Regions from separate parts of the Polaromonas sp. P1_E12 genome, predicted to be linked through region 2. Evidence: predicted binding sites of a transcription regulator. Region 2 holds the regulator's gene; the other holds the start of a gene.
What was found. Region 2 encodes sigma-54, which starts transcription at its own class of promoters, with help from an activator protein. Its sites were predicted from a motif close to TGGCANGNAANCTGCTTT; they were not measured.

Region 1 (7,644 bases), on a different contig from region 2:
TTCAAGTACACCAACCTGCACAACGTGCCGACCGCGGGCCAGCTGACCCCTTCGGGCCAGGCGGCCGACTACGCGCAGCGCAGCCAGGTGTTTTCCGTCGACACGATTTACGACGTGAAGCCGTGGCTTTCCGTCGGCGCCAAATACGCGTTCCGCATCGGCGAGCTGAAAATGCCGGTTGCCGGCGGGGAGTGGTTCTCCAGCCGTGCTGATCTTCTGATCTTCCGGGCGGATCTTCACCTGGTCAAGGAGTGGGACGCCCTGATTGAATGGCGCAACCTGCGCGCCACGGAGGCGCAGGATGCAAAAGCCGGCATGCTCCTCGGTGTCTATCGCCACCTTGGCAAGGGGGTGAAGGTTGGGGTGGGATACAACTTCACCAAGTATTCCGATGACCTGACCGACCTGTCTTACCGCAGCCGGGGCTGGTTCCTGAATGTGCTTGCCACCTATTGAACGTTTGAAATTAACAGGCCTTCGCGCGGTTGTGCGGCGGCGGTCAATGGGCTGCCTTGAGCGCCCGGCGGTACTGCACGGCTTCCGCGACGTGGACGACCTGGACGGCCTGTGCGCCTGCGAGGTCGGCAATCGTCCTGGCCACTTTCAGGCAGCGATGAATGCTGCGGCCTGACCACCCTAACCGCGCTGCTGCTGTGTTCAGGAATTTCGCGGCCGCGTCATCGAGCTGGCATTGCGCATCAATGGCCTGGCCTTCCAGTGCCTGGTTGGTGGTGCCCTGCCGGGCAATAGCACGATCACGTGCCGTGGCAACCCGGGCCCTGATAACGGCGGTGGCCTCGCCCGGCGCCGCGTTGACCAGTTCATCGGCTGCGAGCGCACCCACCTCAACATGCAGGTCGATGCGGTCCAGCAGCGGGCCGCTGAGCTTGCCCTGGTAACGCGACACCTGTTCGGGCGAACAACGGCAAGCCCGCAAGCTCGAGCCGAGGTAACCGCAGGGGCAAGGGTTCATCGCTGCAACCAGCTGAAAGCGCGCCGGGAACTCGGCGCGCTGGGCGGCTCGCGAAATGGTGATGGTGCCGGACTCCAGCGGTTCACGCAGGGCTTCCAGGGCTGCCCGCGGAAACTCCGGAAGTTCATCCAGAAACAGGATGCCGCGGTGCGCCAGGGAAATTTCACCAGGCCGCGGCGGGGAACCACCACCGACAAGCGCAACGGCGCTGGCCGTGTGGTGCGGCGCGCAGGTGGGGCGTATCGCCCATTTGTCCAGCGTGAACCGGCCGCCCAGTGACGCCACCGCTGCGCTTTCCAGCGCTTCTTCGGTGGTCATGGCCGGCAGAAGGCCCGCAAAGCGCTGTGCCAGCATGGATTTTCCGGAGCCTGGGGCGCCCATCATCAGTACGCTGTGTCCGCCGGTCGCGGCAATTTCCAGGGCGCGTCGGGCCGCCGCCTGGCCTTTGACGTCGGCCAGATCAGGATACGGGGACTGCCCCGAAGGCACGATCGGCTTGACGCGAGACCAGCCTTCCCCTGCTTCGATCGGGGTGTCGCCCGGCAAAAATTGCCTCACCACATCGAGTAAATGGTGCGCCTGAAAGATTTCGGCGCCGGGGACCAACGCTGCTTCCTGGGCGCTGGCCTCCGGTAGCACCAGCTTCGGCAGCTTCTCGGCGGCCAGCCGTTCCGGGCGCGCCAGGGCGAGGCTCATGGCAAGCGCTCCCCGAATGGGCCGCAAGTCGCCGCCCAGCGACAACTCGCCGGCGAACTCATAGCCTTCCAGTTTGCGGGCGTCGATCTGGCCGCTGGCCGCCAGGATGCCGAGCGCGATGGGCAGGTCGAACCGGCCGGAATCCTTGGGAAGGTCGGCGGGTGCCAGATTGACCGTAATGCGTTTATTGGCGGGAAATTCCAGTCCGGCGTTCTGGATGGCCGAGCGCACGCGTTCACGCGCTTCCTTGACTTCCGTTTCCGCAAGCCCGACCAGCGTAAAGCTGGGCAAGCCGTTGGCAAGATGCACCTCCACCTGCACCGGCCTTGCTTCCAGGCCCAACAAGGCGCGGCTATGCACTAAAGACAAGCTCATTCGAAACTCCCTCCCTCAGAGGCGGCATCACAACTGAACCCGAGGCCATCCCGGGTTGCAGGCGCACCAGACCTTCACGTAAGACGAGTATCGCCTAGCGAGAGAAGCCACCCGCCGGTTCACCAGAAAGGTGTGCCCCACTGCATCCGATAGCGGCACTCACTTTCGTCCCGCGCATTTGCCTGGTTGTGTCAGTGCCGGGATCCGCCGTGGCATTCTTGCCGCCGATCTCCTGGTGCTGACCATCCCAGAAACGAACGTTGCAGAAGACCGCCGTGCACTAAAGACAGGCTTGGTGATGCTTTTTTGGTTTTATGCTCCAAAATTGTGCGCTTGAATGCCCTTTATTGGTGCATCGTATTCGGCGCAATTCGCGGAGGTTCGCTCGAAGTTCAGGGGCAGGCCGGTCATCCATGCAAAGCGTCTTTGGCACGTTACCTGCTAAGAAGTCCACGCAAGTTGCCAACCTTTGGAGCTTCTACGGAGACTCCATCAGCAATGACTCGTACAAAAGCCTTAATCCGGCTGAGGTGGTGCTTGACGATGCTGCTTCCCTATTCATCCCTGGAGGAAACCTGAAAATGAAACTCGTAACGGCCATCATTAAACCGTTCAAGCTGGACGAAGTGCGTGAAGCGCTTTCCGGCATTGGCGTGCAAGGCATTACTGTGACTGAAGTCAAAGGCTTCGGCCGCCAGAAAGGCCATACCGAGCTGTACCGCGGCGCCGAGTATGTCGTCGATTTTCTGCCCAAGGTCAAGATCGAAGCAGCAGTCTCCGACGAGCTGGTGGATCGCGTGATTGAAGCGGTTGAGGGCGCCGCCCGCACCGGCAAGATCGGCGACGGCAAGGTTTTTGTTTACAACCTCGAGCAGGTCGTGCGCATCCGTACCGGTGAAACCGGCAAGGAAGCGCTGTAAGGCTTACCCCAAAAAACGAAGAGAACATAGACATGAAAAAACTACTTGCCTCCCTTGTACTGGGACTGAGCCTGCTGACGACCGGCGCCGTGATGGCGCAGGCCCCGGCAGCTGCACCCGCCGCTTCCGCCGCAGAAGCCAAGCCGGCTGAAGCTGCTGCTTCCGCCGCCGCGCCTGCTGCAGCGACAGCACCCGCCGCTGCAGCAGCAGCCTCTGCACCGGCTGCCGCTGCGCCCGTTCCCAACAAAGGCGACACCGCCTGGATGATGGTTTCCACGCTGCTGGTCATCATGATGACCGTGCCCGGCCTGGCGCTGTTCTACGGCGGTCTGGTCCGCAGCAAGAACATGCTGTCGGTCCTGATGCAGGTCATGGTGACGTTCTCGATGATCGTCGTGCTGTGGTTTATCTATGGCTACAGTCTGGCCTTCACCGAAGGCAACGCCTTCTTCGGCGGCTTCGACCGGCTCTTCATGAAGGGCATCTGGGACAACGTTGCGGGCACCTTTGCCAATGGCGCCACCTTCAGCAAGGGTGTCGTGATCCCCGAGATCGTGTTCGCCGCCTTCCAGGCTACATTTGCCGGCATCACCTGCGCGCTGATCGTCGGCGCCTTTGCCGAACGCATCAAGTTCTCCGCAGTGCTGCTGTTCATGGCAATCTGGTTCACCTTCAGCTACGCACCTATCGCCCACATGGTCTGGTTCTGGATGGGCCCTGACGCCTACACCGGCAAGGAAGTCGCCGACGCCATGAGCGCCAAGGGCGGTTATATCTGGCAAATGGGCGCCCTGGATTTTGCGGGCGGTACTGTGGTGCACATCAACGCCGCTGTCGCCGGCCTGGTCGGCGCCTTCTGCATCGGCAAGCGTATCGGCTACGGCAAGGAAGCCATGGCCCCTCACAGCCTCACGCTAACCATGGTCGGTGCCGCATTGCTGTGGGTGGGCTGGTTCGGCTTCAACGCCGGCTCCGCCCTGGAAGCCAACGGCTTCGCCGCCCTGGCCTTCATCAATACGCTGGGTGCTACCGCTGCCGCTGTGCTGGCATGGTGCGTCGGTGAGGCGCTGATGCGCGGCAAGGCCTCGATGCTGGGCGCAGCGTCCGGCGCCGTCGCCGGCCTGGTGGCCATCACGCCCGCAGCCGGCAACGTCGGCATCGGCGGCGGCCTGATCATCGGCCTGATCGCCGGCTTCGCCTGCCTCTGGGGTGTGAACGGCCTGAAGAAACTGCTGGGCGCCGATGATTCGCTCGACGTGTTCGGCGTGCATGGCGTGGGCGGTATTCTGGGCGCGCTGCTTACCGGCGTTTTCAACTCGCCAGCTTTGGGTGGCCCAAGCTTCGTGGGTGACTGGGTGACCGCCACGGCCGTGACGCCTGACGCTTACACCATCGCCGGCCAGGTCTGGATTCAGGCCAAGGCCGTGCTGATCACCATCGTCTGGTCCGGTGTGGTTTCCTTCATCGCCTTCAAGGTGGTTGACCTCACGATCGGCCTGCGCGTCAGCGAAGAAGACGAACGCGAAGGCCTGGACATCACCTCGCATGGTGAGACCGCCTACAACCGTTAATTCATAGTCAGACGAATTCGGGCTGCCCCAGGGCAGCCCCCTGATTGAGTATCTCCTTTGGATGTTCAGCCCGCTGGCGCAAGCCGGTGGGCTGTTTTTTTTGGCGCGTGCCTTGTGGGCGTTGCATGATCGCCGGGATTGGGTTGCGGGGGCGTTTCCGGCTGTGGCCCTGCCGGTGCTAACCTTGGGTGCCTATCCACTTTTCAGCCTTTCAAGGAACGCCGCATGACATGGCAAACCGTTGTTGCACAACCCAGTGAACTGGGTGAATCGCCGTTCTGGCATCCCGACGAGCAAATGCTGTATTGGGTTGACATTCCAGGCCGGCAGATTCACCGCTGCAACGTCTTTATGGGGACGGTACAAAGCTGGCCCATGCCGTCGGAGCCCGGCAGCATTGCGCCGGCCCGTACACAGGGGCAAGGCAGTGGCCTGGTGATCGCATTGCGCGACGGCATTTACCGCGCCCGCGAGTGGGGCGCCGAACTCCAGCAACTCATGCGGGCCGGCCATGACACTGCCACGACGCGGTTCAACGACGGCAAGGCCGATCCGCGCGGCCGCTTCTGGGCCGGCACGATGTACGAACCACGGGACAAGTCCGTGGCCGAGCTTTTTTCCATCGACTGCCGCAACAGCCTTGTGCCTGCGGTAGAACGCAAGGCAGGCGGCGCCATCATCGCCAATGGCCTGGCGTGGTCGCCGGACGCCGCAACCGTGTACTGGACGGACACCCCCACGCACACCACACATGCCTGGGACTGGGATGCCGACAGCAACGCCATGGCAAACCGCCGCGTTTTCCACCAATGGCCCGGCAAACCCGCCGGCTGGCAGTTCGGCATGCCCGGTTACGGCGGGCGGCCCGACGGCGCTGCGGTGGATATCCAGGGCAACTACTGGGTGGCCATGTTTGAAGGTGCGCGCCTTCTCAAGCTGTCGCCGGCAGGAGAGTTGCTGGCTGAAATTCCCGTGCCGGCGCAATGCCCGACCATGCCGTGCTTTGGCGGCGACGACCTGCAAACGCTTTACATCACCACGGCACGCTACAACCGGCCGGCTGCCGAGCTGCAGGCCTATCCCGAGTCGGGCTGCGTGTTTTCGATGCGGGTGGATGTGCCCGGCTTGCCGGTGAATTTTTTCGAGGATTGAGCTTCGCCTCTGAAAAAACCGAACAGGCGGCATGCAAAAAGATCAACTCCCCAGGCGCGATACCCACGTACCATCCCAGCCATGCCTTCAGATACCGATGATGTGATGGAGTCCCTGCGCGGGCGAATACGCACTGCCGCTGCCGCCGGTACGCCGCTGCGTATTCGGGGTGGCGGCACCAAGGACTTCTACGGCCAATCCCTGGAAGGTGACATCCTCGACATGACGCCATACGCGGGTGTGATCAGCTACGAACCCAGTGAACTGGTCGTGACTGCGCGCGCCGGCACGCCGCTGGCTGAACTCGAAACCTTGCTGGCGGCCCAGGGCCAGTGCCTGCCCTTCGAGCCGCCGCGTTTTGACGATTCTGGGGCAAAAGCCACCGTGGGCGGCATGGTCGCCAGCGGCCTGAGCGGGCCGGCACGCGCCAGCGTGGGCGCGGTGCGTGATTACATGCTGGGCCTCAAGCTCATCAACGGGCGTGGCGAACTGCTCACGTTTGGCGGGCAGGTCATGAAAAATGTGGCGGGTTATGACGTCTCACGGCTCATGGCGGGTGCCCTGGGTACCTTGGGCGTGCTCACTGAAGTGAGCCTCAAGGTGCTGCCGGTGGCGCCTGCCGAGGCCACCCTGCGTTTTGAATGCAGCCAGGCGCAGGCGCTTGACTGGCTGAACGCCTGGGGCGGTCGGCCCTTACCGCTCAACGCGAGCTGCTGGTCGGAAGAAGCCGACATCGGTACGCTCTATCTGCGATTGCGCGGCGCTGTCGCCGCCGTCGAAGCCGCCTGCAAGGTGCTGGGCGGCGAGAAACAAGGCAGCGCCGAAGCTGCCGGCTATTGGCAGGACTGTCGCAACCAGCAGCACCCGTGGTTCCGGGCACGCCAGGCCGACCAGGACTTGTGGCGGCTGTCCTTGCCGCAAACGGCCCATGTTCCGGATTTGCCCGACTCGCCGCTGGTGGAATGGCATGGCGCCCAGCGATGGGTACGGGCAGGCGCCGGGCAGGCAGAGGCACTGCGCGCGGCCGCTGCTCAGGCCGGCGGGCATGCTACTCTTTTTATAGCCGTCAGCGCAATGCCAGCGGGAGCTACAGCCCGATTTGATGCGTCAAAGCCGCCGCTGGACCGGATCCACCGGGACCTCAAGCGCGAGTTCGATCCCGCCGGAATCCTTAACCGCGGCCGCATGGCGGCGGGCTGGTAGTTCATGCGTCGCCTGCGCCATCTCACCGGGCAGCACCGCACGCCCACCATCAACCGCCTGCTCGGCGGCGTGCTTGCGTTCAATGCCGGAGCTGTCAACGCGGGGGGCTTCCTGCTGGTCAGCATGTACACCTCGCACATGACGGGGTTTGTCTCCATCGTGGCCGACAACCTCATCCTCGGGAACCTGACGCTGGTGCTCGGTGCGGTGGGCGCCTTGCTGGCCTTCACCCTGGGTGCGGCCGTGACGGCCGTGCTGGTCAATTGGGCGCGCCACCGGCACCTTCGCAGTGAGTTCGCCCTGCCGCTGTTGCTCGAGTCAGTTCTTTTGCTGGTCTTCGGCCTGCTTGGCGCAACGCTGAACCGGCAGACGCCGTTCGCCGTGCCCCTGACCGTGCTGGTGCTGGCCTTCACCATGGGCCTGCAAAACGCGCTGGTCAGCAAAATCTCGTCCTCCCAGATCCGCACCACGCATATGACCGGTGTCATCACTGACCTCGGCATCGAGCTCGGCAAGATGTTTTACTGGAACCGTACCGCCAGCTCCATGGAGTCCCGTGTGCGCGCCAACCGTATCAAGGTGCGGCTCTTCGGCACCTTGCTGGCCATGTTCATTGCCGGCGGCCTGGTCGGTGCGGCCGGCTTCAAATACGTCGGTTTCATCTGGGTCGTGCCGCTGGCCCTCATGCTGTTGACCTTGTCCTTGCCGCCGCTGTATGCGGATTTCCGGCGCGCTGCCCGGCGCAAGGCCCTCG
Region 2 (7,644 bases):
CACGTGAGCGGTCCAGCCGGCGTAGTTTTTCTTCCAGTGCGCGGCCAGTTGCGGAAAAAACTCCGTCGCTTCTTCGCCCCAGGCGTTTTGTGCCTGTTCGCGGCCGGGATTGGCCGAGCGGTCGCGCGATGTCTCGAAGGCGGGTTCTTCACGTGTGTCACCCCGATCACCGCTGTCCCGGTTCAGCGGCTGGCCGAATTCGTCAATGGGTTGGTTGCGGTGGTCCTGCTGCACGCGTCCTTCGGCATGTCCTTGCTGGCGGCGCTGGTCGCGTCCCTGCAGGCCGGTGATGCCGGCCACGCCTGCCACATCGATCCGTTCGCCGTAAGGCGGGTTCACCAGCATCACGCCCGAAGGCGCAGGTGGCATACGCTGCAGCGCGTCGCCGCCGCGGAATTCCACCGCATTGGCCACACCGGCACGTTCGGCATTGCGCTCGGCAAAGTCAACCATGCGGAAAGACACGTCGCTGCCGAACACCTTGGCCGTGGGCTCGGTGATGGCGGCTTCCGCCTGGTCGAGGAGGCCGTCCCACACGTGGCCCTGAAAGGGCAGGTATTTCTGAAAGGCAAAACGGCGGTTGATGCCGGGTGCGATGTTGCACGCGATCTGCGCGGCTTCAATCGCGATGGTGCCCGAGCCGCAGCAGGGGTCATAGAGCGGCACGCCTTCTTTACAGAGCTGATCCCATCCGCTGGCGGCAATCATGGCGGCGGCCAGGGTTTCCTTCAGCGGGGCATCACCCTTGTCTTCGCGCCAACCGCGCTTGAAGAGCGGCTCACCCGAGGTGTCGATGTAGACCGTGACGGTGTCCGTCGTCAGGTGCACGTAGACGCGCACGTCGGGCCAGCGCGTGTCGACGCTGGGGCGCACGTCGTCGAACTTGGCGCGAAAGCGGTCGGCGATCGCGTCTTTGATCTTCAGCGCCGCGAAGTTCAGGCTTTGCAGCGGGCTGTGCTGGGCGGTGATCTCGACCTTGAAGGTCTGCTTGGGCGTGAACCAGATTTCCCAGGCCACGTTGGCAGCAGCGTTGTAGAGGTCTTGCTCACTGCGGTACTGGTTGTGCTGCAGCTCGATCAGTACACGCTGCGCCAGCCGGCTGTGCAGGTTGAGCTGCAACGCGTCGCGCCACGACGCCTGCAGCTGCACGCCGGCGCGCCAGGCTTTGCCGTCGATCCCGGTGACACGCTTGACCTCGGTGGCCAGCAGGGTTTCGACGCCTGCGGCGCACGGTAAAAACAATTGGAGTTGATTCATGACTGACTTTGAGGGACGGGCAGCGCGGCCTGATTGGGCGGCTAGAGTGATTTGCGCAGGTTGGCGGGCGCTATGCGCAGGGCTTCGCGGTACTTGGCCACGGTGCGGCGTGCGCATTCAATGCCCTGCTCCTTGAGCATTTCGGAAATCTGGTTGTCGCTGAGCGGTTTCTTGAGGCTTTCGGACGAGACAAATTGTTTGATGAGCGCGCGTACCGCCGTGCTGGAAGCATTGCCGCCGGTTTCGGTGCCGAGCGCGGAGCCGAAGAAATACTTGAGCTCAAAGGTGCCGAAAGGGGTGCCCATGTACTTGGCCGTGGTCACGCGGGAGATGGTGGACTCGTGCAGGCCCAGCTCGTCGGCGATTTCGCGCAGCACCAGCGGGCGCATGGCGAGTTCACCGTGCGTGAAGAAATTTTTCTGCCGTTCCACAATCGCACTGCTCACGCGCAGGATGGTGTCAAAGCGCTGCTGGATGTTCTTGATGAACCAGCGGGCCTCCTGCAGGCGCTGCTGCAGCGCCTGGCCGCCCTGGCCCTTGTGCTGCTTGAGGGCATTGGCATAAATGTCGTGCACGCGCAGGCGCGGCATGACGTCGCCATTGAGCGAAACCTTGAAGCCCCGGCCCGACTTGATGACGATGACGTCGGGCACGATCAGGTTGCGCTCCACGTTCACGAAGCGGCGCCCGGGCTTGGGATCGAGCCGGCCTATCACCGTGATCGCGCCCTTGATGGCGGCTTCGGTGAAACCGCACAGGTGCGACAGGCGTTTCACGTCGCGCTTGGCCAGCAGCTCCATCGGTTGCTTGCACATGGCAATGGCTGCGCGGGTTTCTTCGCAGTCCTTGCAGTCCAGCAGCTGCAGGCTCAGGCATTCCGCCAGGTTGCGCGCACCGACACCGGCAGGCTCCATGTGGTGCAGCAGCTTGAGCGCCATCGCAAAACGCTGCTCCAGTTCTTCCGCCTGCGCCATGTCATCTCTTGCAAGACCGGCCGCGAGCGACGCCAGGCTGTCTTCAAGGTAGCCGTCGTCGTTGAGCGATTCAATGAGGAAGTGCAGCGCGGCACGGTCTTCCTCCGACAGGCGCAAGCTCAGCGATTGCCGGTGCAGGTGGTCCTGCAGCGACTCATGGCTGCCCGTGAGGTCGGAGGCCTCGGCTTCGCTCTCTTCATTGTTGTTCTTGCGCGCCGGTGCGTCGCTTCCCCACTCGCTGTCGTCGGGCGTGGTTTCTACCGTGCCATCGCCTTCCCAGCTTTCCTCGAGCTTGGGCTCCGCACTGACTTCTGCGTCATTCGGGGCTGTAGCGCTAGTCTCGTCTGCGCCGCCAGCTATCGAATCCGTAGCAGATTCAAACTCGCGGCTGTCCTGGCTTACCGGCGTGTTGATGTGCTCCAGCCCAAACTCTTCGCGCACCGCCGTCTCTTCCGACACTTCCAGAAACGGGTTTTCGTCGAGCATCTGCTCGACCTCCTGGCTCAACTCAAGCGTCGACAGCTGCAACAGCCGGATCGACTGCTGTAGTTGAGGTGTCAGCGCAAGATGCTGCGAGACGCGGAGTGACAGACCTTGTTTCACTGGATTTTCAAACTTGCGGAAGGTTGAGGCAATACGTCTTTAACCAGCGGGCGCCGCGGAACTGGCTTTGCCAGGCCGCAGGCGCCGTCCCCGGAGGGGGAGAGGGAGCTACACGAAGTGAGCGACAACAGGGGGGAACCATGTTCTACATCTTGAAGTGTTCGCCGAGATAGACGCGGCGCACATCGGCGTTATTCACGATCTCGGACGGTGTGCCTTGCGCCAGCACGTGGCCGTCGCTGATGATGTAGGCGTGGTCGCAAATGCCCAGTGTTTCACGCACGTTGTGGTCGGTGATCAGCACGCCGATGCCGCGCGATTTGAGGAAACCGATGATGCGCTGGATTTCGATTACGGCAATGGGGTCGATACCGGCAAAGGGCTCATCCAGCAGGATGAAGCGCGGCTGGGTTGCCAGCGCCCGCGCGATTTCGACCCGGCGGCGCTCGCCGCCCGAGAGCGCCGGTGCCGGTGAGTTGCGCAAATGATCTACCCGCAAATCCTGCAGCAGGGCGTCGAGCCGCGACTCGATGTCTGCGCGCCCCAGCGGTTTTCCGGTTTTGTCGAGCTGCAGCTCCAGCACGGCACGCACGTTTTCTTCCACCGTGAGCTTGCGGAAAATCGACGCTTCCTGCGGCAGGTAGCTCAGGCCCAGGCGGGCACGCAGGTGAATCGGCATGTGCTCGACCGACTCGCCGTCGATGGAAATTTCGCCTGCATCGGCGCGCACCAGGCCCACGATCATGTAGAACGAGGTCGTTTTGCCCGCGCCGTTGGGGCCCAGCAGGCCCACGACTTCGCCTTTTTGCACGGACAGCGAAACGTCCTGCACCACCTTGCGGCTGCCGTACGATTTTTGCAGACCTTGCGCAACAAGGCGGCTGGGGGTCAGGGCAGGAGCGGCCGGGGCCGCTGAAGTGTCAGTCACCACATCCATCTGTGCAGGTCTTTCTAGTTCTTTTCATTGCCCAGCGTCGTGCTGGGGCGCAGAACCGGGGCTGGGCCCGCGGGCGGTGCCGCAACGGGTGCCGAGGCTGTCGCGCGGGGTGACAGCATGGCGCGAACCCGCCCCGTGGGGTTGCTGGCCGTACGGTTTTGCGCGCCCCCATCCACGGTGAAGACGTCGGTGTTGTTGTCATAAACAATCAGGCTGCCGGTGGTTTCGTCCACCAGGGTGGCACCGTTGTAGCGGCGCACCACCGCCCGCTTGATGAACTTCACCAGGTCGGCGCGGCTGTCATATTCAATGCGTTCGCCTTCGCCTTCGATGTACTCGTCTACGCCGTCACGCTTTTTCCGGTAAAACGCCAGCTTGCCGGGCGCCGCGACGGACACCGCCTGCTGGTAGCCCTCGGGATCCTGCATGACGTCAACGCGCTCGCCGCGCACGATGGTCGTTCCCTTGGTGATCACCACATTGCCGGTAAAAACGCTGGTTTGCTTCAGGTCGTCATAACGCAGGGCATCTGCCTCCGCGTTCATGGGTTTGTCCCGATCAGCTTTTTCGGCAGCGGCCGGGAAAGCCGACCCCAGCGCCAGGATGACCGGCAGGATGAGGGAAAAAATGGGGTGTTTCATAAGGCACGAATCTTGCTGCTTGGTGTTGGGTCATTGTAGCCATGCCAGCTGCGGGAATGGCTTGCACGGGGAATATTAGGGGCATAAAAAAACCCGCCGGAAATCGGGCGGGTTTTTTGAGCCGGTGTTTGGCGCGGCGCACGGCCGCGGGCGCTTTCTTTATTTGGCCTTGCGGGATTGGGCGATCAGGTGATCTGTGACCTGCAGCGCGCGGGTCATGGTTTGGGTTTGGTCCGACGAGGTGTAATAACGCCCGGCGATACCCAGCGACGGCACGCCGGCCACTTTGTAGCTGTCCTGCAGCTGTGTGGCCTTGCGCGCCTTGGAGGCGACCGAAAAGGAGTTGTAGAACTCAACGAATTTGGCCTTGTTGAGGCCCTGCTTTTCAGCCCATGCAGCTATCAGCTCGGGCGTGTTAAGCGGTTGTTTTTCCACATGAATCGTGGCAAACACCTTCTTGTGAAGTTCCTCAATTTTTCCCATGGCCTCAAGCACGTAATACAGGCGCTGCTGAGGTTCGAAATCGGGCCGGAAGGACACTGGAACACGCCGCACGGACACGTCCTTGGGGATCTGCTTCATCCAGGCTTCGAATTGCGGCTCGAAGGCGTTGCAATGGGGGCAGTTGTACCAGAAGAATTCCACCACCTCGACCCGGCCGGCGGCGGCTTCGGTCGGCGCCGGCTTGTCCAGCGTCAGGTAATCCTCGCCGTCCTTGAAGGCCTTGGCCTGGGCTTGTGCCAGGGTGGGCAGGGCGGCGATGCCGCCCAGGGCGGCGGCTGAAAACGAAAACTCACGGCGTTGCATCAGATTTTTCTCCTGGAATGACAGAAATAGCCCGGAAACCGCCCCTCTGGCGGATGCCTCGTGGCGCGGGGTATAGGGGTTTGTACACCAGCCTCGTGAAAAGTTCAGCCTATCGTTGGATGAGGGCTTCAGCGCTGGACCCGGACCAGCGCGGTTTCAATGGAATTGTTGTCCAGGCGCTCCTTGGCCTTGTCGGCATCTTCCTTCTTGTCGAAAGGGCCAAGACGCACGCGGTACACGGTGCGGCCAGCCTGCTCGCGTTCCGTCACTTTGGCCTGCATGCCCAGCAGCAGCAACTTGGCGCGTTGCTGTTCCGCATCTTCCGGCGTGCGAAAGGCACCGGCCTGAATGAAATAGCTGAAGGGATCCGCTCCCGGACCGGATGACAGGCCTTCGACCTTGGCCTTTGCCAGATCGCCCAGCGGATCGGCAGGCGCTGGTTTGGCCACTTTGGCCGGCGCTGAAGCGGCGGCCTTGGGGGTGGCTCCGGCGGAGGGGTCGGGTACTGGAACACCAGGCACTTCAACCGCTGCCGGAGGAGGCGGCTTGGGCTGGTTTTTGCCGGCCAGCGGGGCGTTCGGGTTCCAGTCCTTGTTTTTCTTGGCTTCAACAGCATCGCTGTCGGGGTTGCGTGCCTGGCTCTTGTTCATGAAAGGAACCGGCACCTTGGTGATGTAAACCGCTACCGCCAGCGCCGCGCCCAGGCCGATCAGCGCGCCAATGATCAACCCCAACAGGGTTCCGCCTCGTTGTGTATTCATACCTTGCCCACGTTCATTGCCTTGTCCTGAAATTCGCATGGTTTTCGCCACCGTTTACATCTTGCGCGGGGCGCTCACGCCCAGCACCGCGAGGCCATTGTGCAACACCTGCGCAGTCGCGGCGACCAGCGCCAGACGGGCAAGCTTCACAGCTTCGTCGTCCACCAGGATGCGCTCGGCATCGTAATAGCTGTGATAACTGGCCGCCAGCTCACGAAGGTAAAAAGCCACGTCGTGCGGTGCAAATCCGTCAGCCGCGTTGGTCAGCATGTCGGGGTACTTGGCCAGCAGCAGCATCAATGACTGCGCCTGCGGGCTGTCCAGCGCCGAGAGGTCGACAGCTTTGAGGCTGGCTTCGTCGCCACCCTGGCCGGCCCAGGTGGTGAGGATGGAGCAGATGCGCGCATGCGCGTACTGCACGTAATACACCGGGTTTTCATTGTTTTTGGCCAGCGCCAGGTCAATGTCGAAGATGTATTCGGTGTCCGGCTTGCGGCTGAGCAAAAAGAAGCGCACGGCGTCGGCGCTGGTCCATTCGATCAGGTCGCGCAAGGTGACGTAGCTTCCGGCGCGCTTGGAAATTTTGACCTCTTCGCCGTTGCGCACCACGCGCACCATGGTGTGCAGGACGTAGTCGGGGTAGCCCTGGGGAATGCCTTCGCCGGCGGCCTGCAGCCCGGCGCGCACGCGGGCAATGGTGCCGTGGTGGTCCATGCCCTGGATGTTGATGGCCTTGCCGAAGCCGCGCTCCCACTTGGCCAGGTGGTAGGCCACGTCGGGGACGAAGTAGGTGTAGCTGCCGTCGCTCTTTTTCATCACGCGGTCTTTGTCGTCGCCGTAGTCGGTCGACTTCAGCCACAGCGCGCCATCCTGCTCGTAGGTCTTGCCGGCCTCTTTCAGTCTGGCCACGGCGCTATCGACACGGCCCGAGCTGTACAGGCTGGACTCAAGGTAGTAGTTGTCGAACTTCACCGAGAAGGCCTTCAAGTCCAGGTCCTGCTCGTGGCGCAGATAGGCCACGGCGAACTGGCGTATCGAGTCCATGTCTTCCACGTCGCCCGAGGCGGTGTATTCGCGGTCGTCCGACTTGACGGTCTTTTTGGCCAGAAAGTCGGCCGCGATGTCGGCGATGTAGTCGCCGTTGTAGGCCGACTCGGGCCAGCCGGCGTCACCGGGCTTGATGCCTTTGGCGCGCGCCTGTGTGCTGGTGGCCAGGGTCTGGATCTGCACGCCCGCGTCGTTGTAATAGAACTCGCGCCAGACCTTGGCGCCTTGCGTGGCGAACAGGTTGCAGATCGCATCGCCCAGCGCGGCCTGGCGGCCGTGGCCCACATGCAGCGGGCCGGTCGGGTTGGCCGAGACGAACTCGACGATCATCTTGCGGGCCGGGTCGGCCGGCTGCACGCCGAACTGCGCGCCGGCGGCCAGCACTTCGCGCACGGTCTCCTGCTTGGCGGCGGGCTTGAGGCGGATGTTGATGAAACCGGGGCCGGCGATTTCGATGGCGTCTACCCAGCGTTCAAACGCGGGCTTCTTGAGCAGGTTGGCGCGCAGGCTTTCGGCCACCTGGCGCGGGTTGAGCTTGAGCGGCTTGGCCAGCTGCATGGCGGCCGTGCAGGCGAAGTCGCCATGGGCCGCCACCTTGGGGGATTCAAAGGCAGCTT

Region 1: a site for sigma-54 is predicted at 2,472-2,489, ahead of glnK (P-II family nitrogen regulator). Genes of this name have one in related genera too.

What each region holds. Positions count from the first base shown of each region.
Region 1 is NZ_JBFUBB010000004.1:82,112-89,755, reverse strand. Features, by position in the region: gene AC1D13_RS12995 (OmpA family protein) at 1-456, shown strand, start outside; gene AC1D13_RS12990 (YifB family Mg chelatase-like AAA ATPase) at 500-2,044, opposite strand; gene glnK (P-II family nitrogen regulator) at 2,626-2,964, shown strand; gene AC1D13_RS12980 (ammonium transporter) at 2,997-4,535, shown strand; gene AC1D13_RS12975 (SMP-30/gluconolactonase/LRE family protein) at 4,761-5,687, shown strand; gene glcE (glycolate oxidase subunit GlcE) at 5,769-6,890, shown strand; gene AC1D13_RS12965 (YoaK family protein) at 6,894-7,644, shown strand, end outside.
Region 2 is NZ_JBFUBB010000008.1:104,069-111,712, reverse strand. Features, by position in the region: gene AC1D13_RS20845 (THUMP domain-containing class I SAM-dependent RNA methyltransferase) at 1-1,257, opposite strand, end outside; gene AC1D13_RS20840 (RNA polymerase factor sigma-54) at 1,299-2,834, opposite strand; gene lptB (LPS export ABC transporter ATP-binding protein) at 2,980-3,771, opposite strand; gene lptA (lipopolysaccharide transport periplasmic protein LptA) at 3,786-4,412, opposite strand; gene AC1D13_RS20825 (thiol:disulfide interchange protein DsbA/DsbL) at 4,572-5,219, opposite strand; gene AC1D13_RS20820 (SPOR domain-containing protein) at 5,348-5,980, opposite strand; gene argS (arginine--tRNA ligase) at 6,035-7,644, opposite strand, start outside.